Regions from separate parts of the Roseivirga seohaensis subsp. aquiponti genome, predicted to be linked through region 1. Evidence: riboswitches for the same ligand, from Rfam matches in the RefSeq annotation. Region 1 holds a riboswitch; the other holds the start of a gene.
The links. Region 1 has a riboswitch for S-adenosylmethionine ahead of OB69_RS12150 (homoserine O-acetyltransferase family protein). Riboswitches for the same ligand answer to the same signal wherever they lie in the genome.
Positions count from the first base shown of each region.

Region 2: it holds a riboswitch for S-adenosylmethionine, as region 1 does, so the genes downstream of both, OB69_RS13000 (homocysteine S-methyltransferase family protein) here and OB69_RS12150 (homoserine O-acetyltransferase family protein) in region 1, are expected to answer to the same signal.

Region 1 is NZ_JSVA01000013.1:1,808-8,856, reverse strand. Features, by position in the region: gene OB69_RS12170 (YeiH family protein) at 270-1,190, opposite strand; gene OB69_RS12165 (threonine synthase) at 1,216-2,394, opposite strand; gene OB69_RS12160 (LysR substrate-binding domain-containing protein) at 2,454-3,353, opposite strand; gene OB69_RS12155 (NHL repeat-containing protein) at 3,514-4,521, shown strand; SAM riboswitch class I at 4,720-4,837, shown strand; gene OB69_RS12150 (homoserine O-acetyltransferase family protein) at 5,005-6,069, shown strand; gene OB69_RS12145 (homoserine dehydrogenase) at 6,056-7,049, shown strand, end outside.
Region 2 is NZ_JSVA01000014.1:106,511-113,559, forward strand. Features, by position in the region: gene metF (methylenetetrahydrofolate reductase [NAD(P)H]) at 1-904, opposite strand, end outside; gene OB69_RS12990 (four helix bundle protein) at 986-1,360, opposite strand; gene metH (methionine synthase) at 1,416-4,151, opposite strand; gene OB69_RS13000 (homocysteine S-methyltransferase family protein) at 4,236-5,255, opposite strand; SAM riboswitch class I at 5,303-5,407, opposite strand; gene OB69_RS13005 (Ppx/GppA phosphatase family protein) at 5,543-6,451, shown strand; gene OB69_RS13010 (hypothetical protein) at 6,554-6,967, shown strand; gene OB69_RS13015 (SemiSWEET family sugar transporter) at 7,038-7,049, opposite strand, start outside.

The DNA of each region.
Region 1 (7,049 bases):
ATTTCTCGATTCATGATTCCATTTCTAGCTCCTTCCTCCGAGGCTTCGGAGTCAGGATGAAAAGCAGTGTGCATACAACTAGATTCGAGGCTGTTTTTCGGCTTACCAGTTTAATAAATGGGCAAGCTCAAACTTACCGCCAAACCATTCCCTTCTATTAAGAGGGGTTAGGGGAGTGTGGTGCAAACCTATTTCACGGTGAAACACATTCAACTAACCGAATCACACTTTGCGCATCTTACCGATCTTTGCGGTTCACTCACTCTAACTCAGTAAAAAACCAAGATCAAAGCAGCTGAAGCTACGCCCACAAACACCCAAAGTGCAATGCCGTACACCAAAGGTTTATAGCCTACCACCTTGAATTCTTTGAGTGTTAAACTCGCCCCCATTAAAAACAATACCAAAGACATTAGCGATTTAGAAAAAGTAAACATGCTTAAGGTGAGTACTTTTGGAAGCGGAAAAGCGGCTGAAAAACCCATAGCTAGTATAAAGAAGAGCACGAACCACGGAAATTTGAATTGCTTTTTATCTTTAGTGAAAACGGCCACTCCGAGCATCAATGGAATAATCCATAATACTCTCACCAGCTTGGCAGTCGTAGCCAACTCCAAAGCTTCTTTACCATATACTGAAGCAGCTCCCACTACCGAACTGGTATCATGAATTGCTATAGCACACCATAAACCAAATTGATGTTGTGTCATGTGCAAAAAAGCCCCGAGGCTAGGGAAAATAAAAACAGCCAAGGCGTTTAGTAAAAAAACCACCGCCAAAGCAGAAGATATCTCTCTGGTAGAAGCATTAATTACAGGTGCCATTGAGGCGATGGCACTTCCTCCGCAAATTGCAGTTCCGGAAGAGATTAAGAAGGACATTTTCTTATCTAAATGAAATCGTTTTGTTAGGAACAAGCCTAAGCCTAATACTGAAAATACAGAAAGTGCCGTAAGCATAAACCCTTCCGAACCTGCCGATAGGGCTTTATCCACCGCAATGCAAAAACCCAATACCACCACCGCAATTTGCAGTAGCCATTTTGTGATTTTCGGCACTTGGCTAAAACCGACATTCCCTATTATGCTCCCGAAAATAAGCCCCATAATTAAGGCAATCGGGGCGTTGATTGCAGGCAAAAGGCATAACGCAGCTAGGCCTATAAACAGGCTTCTTTTGAAAATTAACATGATTTAGAGATTTAAATCGAAACGTTTAATTCAAGTTCTCTAAGTACTTATAGCCGCTTCCCGTATTGATCATCATAATTTTTTCAGAGCGAGAAATTTCTCCACTAGCAATAAGCTTCGGAATTGCTTTCCAAAGTGCTGCTCCTTCAGGCGCAACTAACACCCCTTCTTGCTTGGCCATTTTCTTCACTCCATCAATCATTTCTTGTTCAGAAACTGTCACCGAAGTACCACCCGACTCTTTCACCACACAGTGAATCATATCCTGACCAAAGGCCACCGGAACAGCCAAACCATTGGCCAAAGACTCTGTGTATTCAGAAATGTCTTTCGTAATTCCATTCAAAGAATCTACCACAGGAGAACAATTAGCCGCTTGCACTACAATCATTCGAGGCAACTTCACATCAGCTTTTAACCAGCCAAGGTTTATCATTTCATGAAAAGCTTTCCAGATTCCTAGTAGGCCCGTTCCTCCACCAGTAGGATACAGAATTACATCAGGCAACTGCCAATTCATCTGCTCAGCAATTTCATAACCCATGGTTTTCTTACCCTCTAGTCGGTAAGGTTCCTTTAAAGTGGAAATATTGAAAGCGCCTTGCTCTTTCTCAATTTTAGCAGCCAAAGCCCCACATTGATTGATCAAGCCCTTAACTAAAAGCAACTCTGCTCCGTAATACTGGCATTCGTCTTGAAATATTTTCGGGGTATGGCTCGGCATAATCACCGTAGCTTTAATGCCAGCCGAAGCGCAATAGGCAGCCATTGCCCCTCCTGCATTTCCCGCAGTGGGAACCACGCATTTTTCCACTCCTAATTCTTTGGCTTTTGAAACTGCCATACTCAAACCTCGCGCCTTGAAAGAACCCGTTGGGTTGAGTGATTCATCTTTCATTTGAAGGTCATTTAGCCTCAATTGAGCAGCCAATCGTTTGAGTGGCAGTATGGGAGTCATGCCCTCGCCAAGTGAAACAATATTGGCATCATCCAAAACAGGCAACATTTCTCGATAGCGCCACATAGTGGGTTTTCTACCCTGAAGATCAGAAATACCAAAGGGTTCGGTGGCATGATATTGTACTACCAATGGTTTGTTGCAGCAAGTGGCAAAAGTCTGCAATTCATGAAGGGAGTATGATTTTTTACATTTGGAGCATTCCAAATGACTGGCGAGTGATGTTTGTGTTTTGATGAAGTTCATGATGCAAAACTGCATCGCTAATCATAACCAATCAAATGAATAAAAGTAACCCATTATAACTAACGGTTATAACTAAATTTTGCCTGCTTAATAAAAGCCTTGGTCACATCGGTCATGGTTTCACCCGTTCTTGTTACAAAGTTGAAACTTCGTTCTACTGCCAAACCCGAAATATTTACTTCGGTAAGTAAACCCAAAGCCACTTCGCGCTTTACCGCCAAAGGCGAAAGAAAACCTACAGCGGTATCTTCCACCAAAAAATTCTTAAGTACTTCGGTACCGCCCAATCGTACTTTTATGTTTAGGTCGGAGGACTTAATATTCAACTGCGTCATTTTTCTAGACCAAGCAGACAAGGTTCCTGAACCCACTTCGCGCAGCGCCAAAGGAATTTCCTTCAGTTCTTTCATGGAAATTTCACGCCCTGCATAAGGGCTGTGTGTAGAACAGATCGGAATGATTTTATCCGCCATAAAAAAGTCATAATGAAGTCCGCTGGCCTCGTGCTTATCTTCTACTACAGCCAAGTCAATTTCTTCATTGGTCAGCGCCTTAAGAATGTTCTCTGTATTCCGATTGATCAAAGTTATTTTCACCAATGGCCATTTTTTTCGGAACGAAGAAAGCACTTTGGGCAAAACATACAGCGACAGGGTGGTACTAGCACCTATCCTCAGTTCGCCTTTGGCTGTCAACTGACTTTTGACAATGTCCATATCCGATTCCATGCGTTTCTGGATATGCTTGGCTTCACGCAAATAGCTAAGCATTTTTTCGCCTTGGGGCGTTAAAAACACAGCATTCCCTTTGCGCTGAAAAAGAGGCACTTCCATTTCTCCTTCCAATTTTTTTATCTGTTTGCTTACAGCAGGCTGTGATATACAAAGAATTTCCGCGGCTTTAGAAAAGCTTAAGTGACTGGCCACGGTATAGAATACTTCGTAAGAAATGGATAACATAGGCAGCAATATACGGGATTGATGGAAAGAAGACACGAAACATTTCGCTCCTTATTTCTGGTTTGAACAAGTCATTTTCAACTTCTGCTTCCTAGTGTAGGAGACTAGTTTACAACCATATTAAACCAAATTCAGTAAACTATACTTCATTCCATTTTTTATGAAGAAGTTATCATATCTATTTCTACTCCTGTTTGTCTTCGGCTGCCAGAATAAAGACTCAGAAACTCCTGTTCCTGAAATATCTATTGAGGTTCAAAAAAAAGTTAGTGAGTTTAACGATTCAACTTTTGTTGGTATAACAGAGGATATACAATACTCGAAAGGAAGCATTTTCCTTACTGAAATTGAAAATGGTAGAGTTTTAGAGTTAAATGAAGCCTATGAATTGAAGCAGATTTTCGGACGGAAAGGTGATGGCCCAACCGAATTACAAGATCCAAGAGCTTCTCAGGTTCACAATAATCAATTACTTATACTGGATGGCGGTCACCAGAAAATTAAGGTCTTCAATTTAGATGGAACGATTAGCCACCAATTTGGCAGAGATATCCCTAGCAGCGATGGATTTTTCATTAAAAACAACAAGCTGTATGGAAGTAAATATGATAAATCTACCCCACCGCTTTTCTCTTACAGCTTAACTGGTGAAGATTCAATCCACTATTTCGGTTCTCACAATAGAAGACTCACTGAGATCAATCATGATAGACCTAGAGTTTTTCGTTTGTTCCCATATAAAAATGAAATAATTGCAGTAAGTGAAAATGAGCCTGTAATAGAACGATTTGACTTCGCAGGAAATAAAACCGAAGAAATATACTATCCTGAGTACTTCGAGGAATTTATTGAGCACTCCATTAAAAGAGAAAAATCATCACCCCAGATGCGCGGCACAGCCGGCTTTGTTATAGATGCAAGCTTGCATGGCAGTGAGCTTTATATACTCCTAGTAGGGTTTGATTCGACCAAAAATAAAGTTACATCAAGGCAAATTTTCAATTTTACGATAAGCGATTCTAAAATTGAACTATCAAGAATTATTGAACTCAATAATGGCAAGGATGACACTTGGTATATGTCGTTTACCATCGTAAGGAACAAAATATTGGCCTTTGATGGAGTGACCTACGAGCTTCATGAGTTCGACTTACCTAAAAAGGACTAACCTGATAAATCATACCTAGTTACTTTTTTGCTAAATCGACCAATTCATAAACCATCTTCAAAGAGATATTTTCTATCTAGGAATTGTACTTTCAGATTATTTTTTTCATTATCTATTTTGAAATTCATAAAACGGCTTGTACGTTTGCAGTCACAAGTCGAGATTTTTTGATTTGGCATCAGCCAAATTTCAAGAATCGATTTATACAGAAGCGTGGAGAGATAGGCTCTATGATGCGCTAGCAACCATCCGCAGAGGAAAGGTGCTAATTCCTAATCCCAAAGAAGGCCAAGTGGCATTCGGGAGAATATAAATTTGACAGTTATGCAAACCTATTTATCCTTTGTGGACAAACGTCCGCTCCATACCACACCCTCAAAGTCAGGGTCAGTTCTTCATGTCTCAATTTGTTGTTTGATTACAGCCTAATTCTGAATTTCTCAGAATCCTTTCCTGCTGTTCTACATTCAAAATTCTTGTGTCATGACTACATCATTTCCATTTACTCAAAATCTTAAAAAAGTGAACGATTCGTTACACTACTATCGCCATTCTGGTGAATTCCGCCTAGAATCTGGTGAGATTCTCAATGAGCTTCAGATTGCCTACCAAACCTTTGGTGAGCTTAATTCAGACAAAAGCAATGTAATTTGGGTTTGCCATGCCCTAACGGCAAATGCAGACCCTATACAGTGGTGGCCAGGCTTGATTGGGTATAATTACCTGATTAATCCTGATGAATATTTTATTGTTTGCGCTAATATTCTGGGCTCTTGTTATGGCACTACTGGCCCCAAGGATTTCGACCCAAATACTGGCGAAAGGTATTTATCAAACTTCCCAAATATCACCATTCGTGACCAGGTAAAAGCACATATTTTGCTCAGGAAGCACTTAGAAATTGAACGCATCCATTTGGGTATGGGGGGATCTACTGGAGGTCAACAAATTCTAGAGTGGGTAATTGAAGAACCTATTTTTGATAAACTATTCGTAATCGCCACTTCGGCACAAAGCAGCCCTTGGGGCAAAGCCATTCGCGCTGCGCAACGCATGGCCATCGAAGCAGATCCTTCATTTTATTCCAGCTCGGTTAACGGAGGAAAGAAAGGAATGGAAGCGGCTAGGGCCATGGCCTTACTTTCATATCGTACACCCAGCACATTCAACCAAAGCCAGAAAGACGACAACGAAGCGCTCGATAATTATAGGGCCGAGAGTTACCAGCGTTATCAAGGGTTAAAGCTAAGTCATCGTTTTGATGCACGCAGCTATTATGTTTTGGGGAAGGCCATGGACACGCACAATGTGGGGCGCGGAAGAGGAAATGTTCAAAAAGCATTAGCCACAATAAAGGCAGAAACCTTAATCATTGGCATTGAAGGTGATATTCTTTTCCCAATAGAAGACCAGCAAATTATAGCGGAGCATCTGCCGAATTCAACATTCAAAATCATTCAATCCGATTATGGCCATGACGGCTTTTTAATCGAAACTCAAAAAATATCTGAAATACTAAAACCATTCTTAAATAATGAGAGCAATTAAAATAGGCCTTTTCGGCTTTGGCTGTGTAGGACAAGGCCTTTATCAAACCATCAACAATTCGAAAAACTTTGAAGGTGAGATCGTAAGGATTTGTGTGAAAGATCGCCATAAAGTAAGAAGTCTTCCCGAGTCCGTTTTTACTTATACTAAAGAAGACATTTTGAACGACCCTTCTATTGACGTAATTGTAGAGCTGATTGATAATGCGGAAGCTGCGCTTGAAATTGTAACTACGGCTTTGAAAAACGGCAAGTCGGTGGTAACTGCCAACAAAAAGATGGTAGCCGAAAACCTTGAATACCTGATTGATCTTCAGGAAAAAACTGGAAAGGGAATTTTGTATGAAGGTGCAGTTTGCGGCAGTATTCCTATCATCAGAACTTTGGAAGAGTACTTTGGACACGAACCACTGAACGAAATCAAAGGAATTTTCAATGGCTCAACCAATTACATTCTCACCAAAATTTTTGATGAGCATTTAGATTACGCTCAAGCTTTGGAAGAAGCCAAAGAAAAGGGTTTTGCTGAAAGCGATCCCACTTTAGATGTAAAAGGCTTCGACCCGAAATTTAAGTTGAGCATATTACTGACGCATGCTTTCGGCATTAACGTATCGCCAGAGAAAATCGCCAATTTAGGCATTGACCATTTGCAGCCAAGCGATTTGGAGTTTGCAAGAAAACACGGTTATAGAATTAAGCTGATTGCTCAAGCTTCGCGAAAAAACGATGAGGTATTTGCCTGCGTTTTACCACAGTTTATAAAGGAGAACCACAACCTCAGAAATGTAAATAACGAGTTCAACGCAGTTACACTGAACGGTGAATTCTGTGACGATCAGTTATTTATAGGAAAAGGGGCTGGAAGTTTACCTACTGGTGCGGCCGTGCTTTCAGATATTTCGGCATTGAGCTATGATTACAAATACGAATATAAAAAGCACTACAATCAGGGTAAGGTACATTTCAGTAGCGAAAACG
Region 2 (7,049 bases), on a different contig from region 1:
TGTAATAATGCAAGCATGGCACTTTTGCCTCCATCAATTCTTTCGACTGCTGAATACACCATTCAATACCCACTTCTCTCGCAGCTTTATTGTCTTTACATTTATCTAATTCATCAACCAAGTCATCTGGTAAATCCACATGGAAAATACTAGGTAGAATGGTGCTATGATTAAGCGTTGTTAATGGTTTCAGCCCTGGAATAATAGGCACATGGATATCCGCCTTTCGGCACTTTTCAACAAAGTCGAAGTATTTCTGATTATCGAAAAACATTTGGGTAACGATGTACTCTGCACCCATATCTACTTTTTGTTTTAGGTACTTCATGTCACTTTTAAGACTTGGAGCCTCAAAGTGTTTTTCTGGATAACCCGCCACTCCTATAGAAAAGTTGGTTTTGGCCATTTCCACTTCTTCGTGTAAATATTTACCCTGATTTAAATCCAAAACCTGTTGCATCAATTCTGTAGCATACGAATGCCCATCTGGATCTGGAACGAACCTTCCCTCCGATTTAATAGCATCTCCACGCAACACCAACACATTATCAATTCCCAAGAAATCAAGGTCGATCAGTGCATTCTCTGTTTCTTCCTTATTAAAACCACCACAAATAATATGAGGCACAGCATCTACTCCGTATTTATTCATAATGGCCGCACAAATTCCCACCGTTCCCGGACGTTTACGGGTAGTCACTTTTTCGAGCAAACCGTTGTCGTGTTGCTTATAAATGTACTCTTCGCGATGATAGGTGACATCAATAAATGGCGGGTTAAACTCCATTAAAGGGTCAATCGCATCGAAAATACCATTTACGTTTTCCCCCTTTCTTGGTGGAAGAATCTCGAAGCTGAAAAGAGTTTTACCTTTTGCTCTTTTTATATGTTGGGTTACTTTCATTTCTAATGTGTTGATGTATTGAAGTGTTTGGGTGTTGAAGTGTTTAGGTGCTGAAGTGCTGTTGAAATTCGCAACACCGAACTATTGGCTTTCTTTATTTCTTAAGTATTTAATGAATGCTAAAATTGAGGCCTTTGCTTCTTCAATTTGCTTTTGAACGTTTTCAATGTCTTCCGAGGGAAAATACTCTAGGTCTAACATCAAATAGGTCATGCTTTTTACCTCTGTACAAGACGCAGAAGCATAATCAAGAAATTTGATAAAGTCTTTTGGAGAAAATCGACCAAATCCTTCAGCAATATTATTTATGATTGAAAGCCCTGCTCTCTTGAACTGCGAACGTGTATCGAAATCCTTAGCCAGTTCACCTTGATTAGACATTACATAAACCCGATGAGTCAGTTTTCTAGCCAACTGCCAACACCTTAAATCTTCAAATCTTGTCACCTTTGCCATATCTCGATCATTTAATTTTAACATTCAATACTTCCACACCTAAGCACTTCAATACTTAAAGATCATAGGTTAAGTTTGGAGCTAGCCATTTCTCAGTTTCTTCTAAAGTCATTCCTTTACGTTTGGCGTAATCTTGCACTTGGTCTTTTTCAATTTTGCCTAAACCGAAGTACTTAGCTTCTTCGTGCATAAAATAAAGGCCACTTACGGAAGAGGCTGGGTACATCGCCATCGACTCTGTGAGAATAATTCCCGTTTCTTCTTGAGCATTGAGTAAATCAAAAAGAATTGGTTTTTCAGTATGATCTGGGCAAGCTGGATAGCCCGGTGCTGGTCTAATTCCCTGATAGCTTTCTTTAATTAAGGATTCATTGTCCAAGGTTTCGTTTTTCGCATAAGCCCAAAGCTCTTTACGCACTTTGGCGTGCATGGCTTCTGCAAAAGCTTCTGCCAAGCGATCGGCAATGGCCTTAATCATGATAGAATTGTAATCGTCATGATCTTTCTCGTATTTTTCAATTAAAGGCTCAATACCCAAACCGCCCGTTACGGCAAAACCACCTACATAGTCAATTTTCCCTGAATCCTTTGGGGCTATAAAATCCGCTAAAGACAAGTTAGGAATGCCAGTGCCTTTTTTGCCTTGCTGCCTCAAGCAATGAAACACAGTTTTCACTTCATTTCGAGTCTCATCTGTGTACACTTCAATGTCATCGCCAACACTGTTGGCGGGATAGAGTCCTACCACGCCATTGGCTTGAAGCAGGTTTTTCTGAATTACTTCATCGAGCATTTTATTGGCATCGTCAAAAAGCTTTTTGGCTTCCTTGCCAATCGTTTCGTTTTCGAAAATTCTAGGATATTTCCCTTTCAGCATCCAAGTCTGGAAAAATGGGGTCCAGTCGATGTACTCTCTAATAATATTCAGATCGAAGTTTTTGAATACTTTATTACCTATAAAGCTCGGCTTTACGTATTTTTTTTCTTCCCAATTTACTTTTAGTCTATTCCCCAAAGCTCTGCTATAAGGAATGTAATGCTTGATTTCTTTACGGTTTGCGTGATCTTCGCGAAGCTTTGCATATTCGCTTTTCACCTGTGTTTTGTAATCCGCCTTGCGATCTCCGCTTATCAATTCTCCAGCTACAGGCACACTTTTAGAAGCATCCAAAACATGTACAACTGGTCCGGAATAAACTGGGTCAATCTTTACTGCGGTATGAATTCGGGAAGTGGTTGCACCACCCACCATAAGCGGTAACTTCATCTTCCTTCTTTCCATTTCTTTGGCTACGTGCACCATTTCGTCAAGTGAAGGAGTAATCAAACCACTTAAACCAATTACATCCACATTTTCCTCAATGGCCTTATCAAGAATTTTATCAGCAGGCACCATTACGCCCATATCGATGATATCGTAATTATTACAGGCCAAAACCACCCCAACAATATTCTTCCCAATATCATGAACATCTCCTTTTACCGTAGCTAAAAGGATTTTTCGACCAGTTTCTCGTTCTGGAATTAGCCCCCTCTTGGTCTCCCCCAAAGTGGGAGATGTTTCTTTGGCAATCCGCTTCTCCTCTTCCAAATAAGGCAAAAGATAAGCCACCGCCTTTTTCATTACTCGGGCGCTCTTTACTACTTGTGGTAAAAACATTTTACCTGAGCCAAAAAGGTCTCCCACTACATTCATTCCATCCATTAATGGACCTTCAATGACCTTCAATGGACTTATATATTTTTGTCGAGCTTCTTCTGTGTCTTCATCTATAAACTCTATAATACCTTTTACTAAAGCGTGCTCAAGTCGCTTTTCTACCGACTCCTTCCGCCAAGCATCGTCTTTTACTTGTTTCTTTCCTTCGCCTTTTACCGTTTCGGCAAAATCCAGCAAACGCTCAGTAGAGTCTGGTCTTCGGTTTAGGAGCACATCCTCTACCCTTTCTAACAAGTCTTTTGGAATGTCGTCATAAATCTCAAGCATGGTCGGGTTAACAATTCCCATGTCCATTCCGTTTTGAATGGCATGATATAGAAAGGCCGAATGCATGGCTTCGCGAACAGGGTTATTACCTCGGAATGAGAAAGATACGTTACTTACACCGCCACTCACATGAGCTCCTGGCAGATTAGTTCTGATCCATTTGGTTGCCCTGAAAAAATCGACCGCATTATTATTGTGCTCTTCAATACCTGTAGCCACAGGGAAAATATTGGGGTCGAAAATGATATCGTTTTTAGGGAATTTGACTACATCGACCAGAATATCATACGAGCGTTTACAGATTTCAATCCTTCTTTCGTAGGTATCGGCTTGACCTTCTTCATCAAAAGCCATAACGATTACTGCCGCACCATAACGTTTTACTTTCTTAGCTTGAGCAATAAATTGCTCTTCTCCTTCTTTTAAGGAAATTGAATTCACTACACATTTCCCCTGAACACATTTCAACCCTGCTTCAATGATTTCCCATTTGGAAGAGTCAATCATGATGGGAATTCTAGAAATATCGGGTTCTGAGGCAATCAGATTCAAAAACTTGACCATCGCCTCTTTTCCATCAAGCATTCCTTCGTCCATGTTGACATCGAGAATCTGAGCGCCTCCATCCACTTGGTCACGAGCTACCTCTAAGGCTTCATCAAACTTTTCTTCCAAAATTAATCGTGCAAAGCGCTTAGAACCCGTCACATTGGTTCGCTCTCCTACATTCACAAAATTGGACTCCGGAGTAACAATTAAGGGTTCGAGGCCTGAAAGCTCAAGTGTTGAATTATATTTATTCATATTGTTGTAAGTCAATAGTCGATGGTTTGCTAGATTATTTTTAGGGAGTTTCTAAAAGCTTGAGTCGATTTTATCATTTCACTATTAACTATCGACCATTGACTTTTCAGCTTCAATGCTACGCGGCTGATACTTGGCGGCCACTTCAGCAATGGCCCTAATATGATCTGGTGTGGTTCCGCAACAACCACCCACAATGTTTAGGAAACCGTTAGAAAGGAAGTCTTCTATCTGCTCGGCCATTTCTTCTGGCGACTCATCATATTGACCGAATTCATTGGGTAAACCTGCATTAGGGTGAGCACTAGTAAAGAAATTAGCCTTTTCAGAGAGCGTTTCCAAATAAGGGCGAAGCTGTTTGGCTCCTAGAGCGCAGTTAAGTCCTATTGAGAGCAACGGCATATGTGATACAGAAATAAGGAAAGCTTGAGTAGTTTGCCCTGAAAGTGTTCTGCCACTGGCATCGGTAATCGTTCCAGAAACCATAATTGGCCATTCTTTGCCTTTTTCTTCAGAAACTTCTTCAATCGCAAAAAGCGCGGCCTTAGCATTCAGCGTATCGAACACCGTCTCGACTAATAGCAAATCTACACCACCGTCAGTAAGTGCAATCACCTGTTCTTTATAGGCTTGTACTAATTCATCGAAAGTAATGGCTCTAAAACCAGGATCATTTACATCAGGAGATAAAGAAGCAGTTCTGTTTGTAGGCCCAATGGAGCCTGCTACAAACCGAGGTTTATGGGGTTCTTGCGCGGTAATTTCATCAGCTACTTCTCTAGCAATTTTAGCCGACTCAAAGTTGATTTCATATACCGCATCTTCTAAATGATAGTCTGCTTGAGCGATTGTAGTACCACTGAAGGTATTTGTTTCTACAATATCGGCACCCGCTAAAAAATATTGGCGATGGATATCTTTAATGATTTCTGGCCGGGTGATAGAAAGCAGGTCATTGTTCCCTTTTAAAGAATGTGGATGATTTTTGAATCTATCTCCTTTAAAATCTTCTTCCTCTAAAGGGTGCCTTTGAATCATAGTGCCCATTGCACCATCTAAAACCAAGATTCGTTCTTTGAGAATTTCCTTAATATTTCTTGACATAATTTGCATTTATAATGCTTATCAAGAAAGGCAGGGAGAGTTTTGCAGGCTCATCTTTTCCTCGAATAAATTCGAGGCTAGGAATTAGCACCAGCTTCTACAGGTTGCTAAGACGTCACAGGGCCTAGTCCCTCAGTCTTTCTTGATAAGTGATGCAAAGAAAGTAAATAAAGATTAAACCGAAGCTGCTTGATCTAAATATTTCAGAAAAATCTATCGTTCGATTTTTATAAAAATTGCTTGAACGCACCTTCTAACAAGAATATTCTCTAATTTAATGCCCATCTATGAGTAGTCTAAGATTAGCAGCAATTGATATTGGTTCTAACGCCATAAGATTTCAGGTCACTAATGTTTTGAGTTATGAGGGTCAACATATCTTCAAGAGATTAGAGTATGTGAGGTTTCCTTTGAGATTGGGGCAAGATGTTTTTACCCTCAAAAAAATTGGACCAGAAAAGGAAGATAAATTCTTGAGGCTGATGCACGCTTTTAAACTTCTGATCGACTTATACGAAGTAGATGATTATTATGCTTGCGCTACCTCAGCCATGCGCGAAGCAGAAAATGGCTACAAGCTAGCCGAAAAAGTTAACCAACTTTTAGGGCTTAAAATTAAAATTATTAGCGGAGATGTAGAAGCAGAACTCATCAACAAAGTTGTTCTAAAAAAGCTTGATGACCAGAATTACTTACACATTGACGTTGGTGGTGGTAGCACTGAACTCAATTTAATTTCCAATGGAAAGAAAGTGGCTTCTCAATCTTTCAAGGTTGGGTCTGTAAGAAGTATTGAGCAGTTGGGTACTTCTGATATTCTTGAAAAAATAGACAGTTGGGTGAAAGCCAATGTAATTGGTAAGTATAAAACAATAACAGCTATTGGTACGGGCGGAAACATTAATAAAACTTACGAACTGGCTAATAAACGCAAAATAGACAGGGTTTTAACCTTAAAAGAAGTACTAGATGTACAATCTTATGTTGCAGGTTTTACTTTAGAAGAACGAATTCATAAACTGCAATTGAACCCCGATAGGGCCGATGTAATCATTCCTGCCTCACATATTTACATGCACGTAATGAAATCTGCAAAGTGCCGCAAAATTATGGTGCCCGATGTAGGTTTAAAGGATGGCATAATGCACATGCTTTACGAACGAAATATTAAAGACAGCGAAGTAGACTTTAAATAAAGCACCTACATTTTAGACTCAATTTCTACCCTTGATGTAAATGATTCTGTTAAGTTAAACCATTGTCACCCAAGTATGTCCAAGGCTACAAACAAAATCAAAATGAGAAAAAGAACTCTATTAATTGTGGCGATATTCTTTGCTGTAGCAGCATCAGCATTCGCTCAACGGGGTGGCGGTGGCCAAGGGCAAGGCGGACAACGACCTGACCCTAAAGTTCAAGCTAAAACCACGGCAGATACTTGGCAAGAAAAGTTTGGCTTGTCTGATGAACAACACACCAAAGTATATGAGCTACTTGTAGCTTCTGCAGAAAAACGTACCGCAAAAATGACTGAGCTACGAGGTAGTGGTACGATGGATCGTGAGGCTATGACAGCTGCAATGACTAAAATGCAAGAAGATCAAGATAAAGAGTTAAAAAAGATTTTCAGTGCTACTCAATGGACTTCATATGAAACTTGGAAGAAAGAGAATCCTCAAACTCAAGGAAGAAGAGGCCGAGGCGGACAATAATTGAATTTGTTTTTTCAGTGGTTATAAACCCGTTATCTAAATGGTAACGGGTTTTTTATTTATATAAGTTCTACTTAACTAC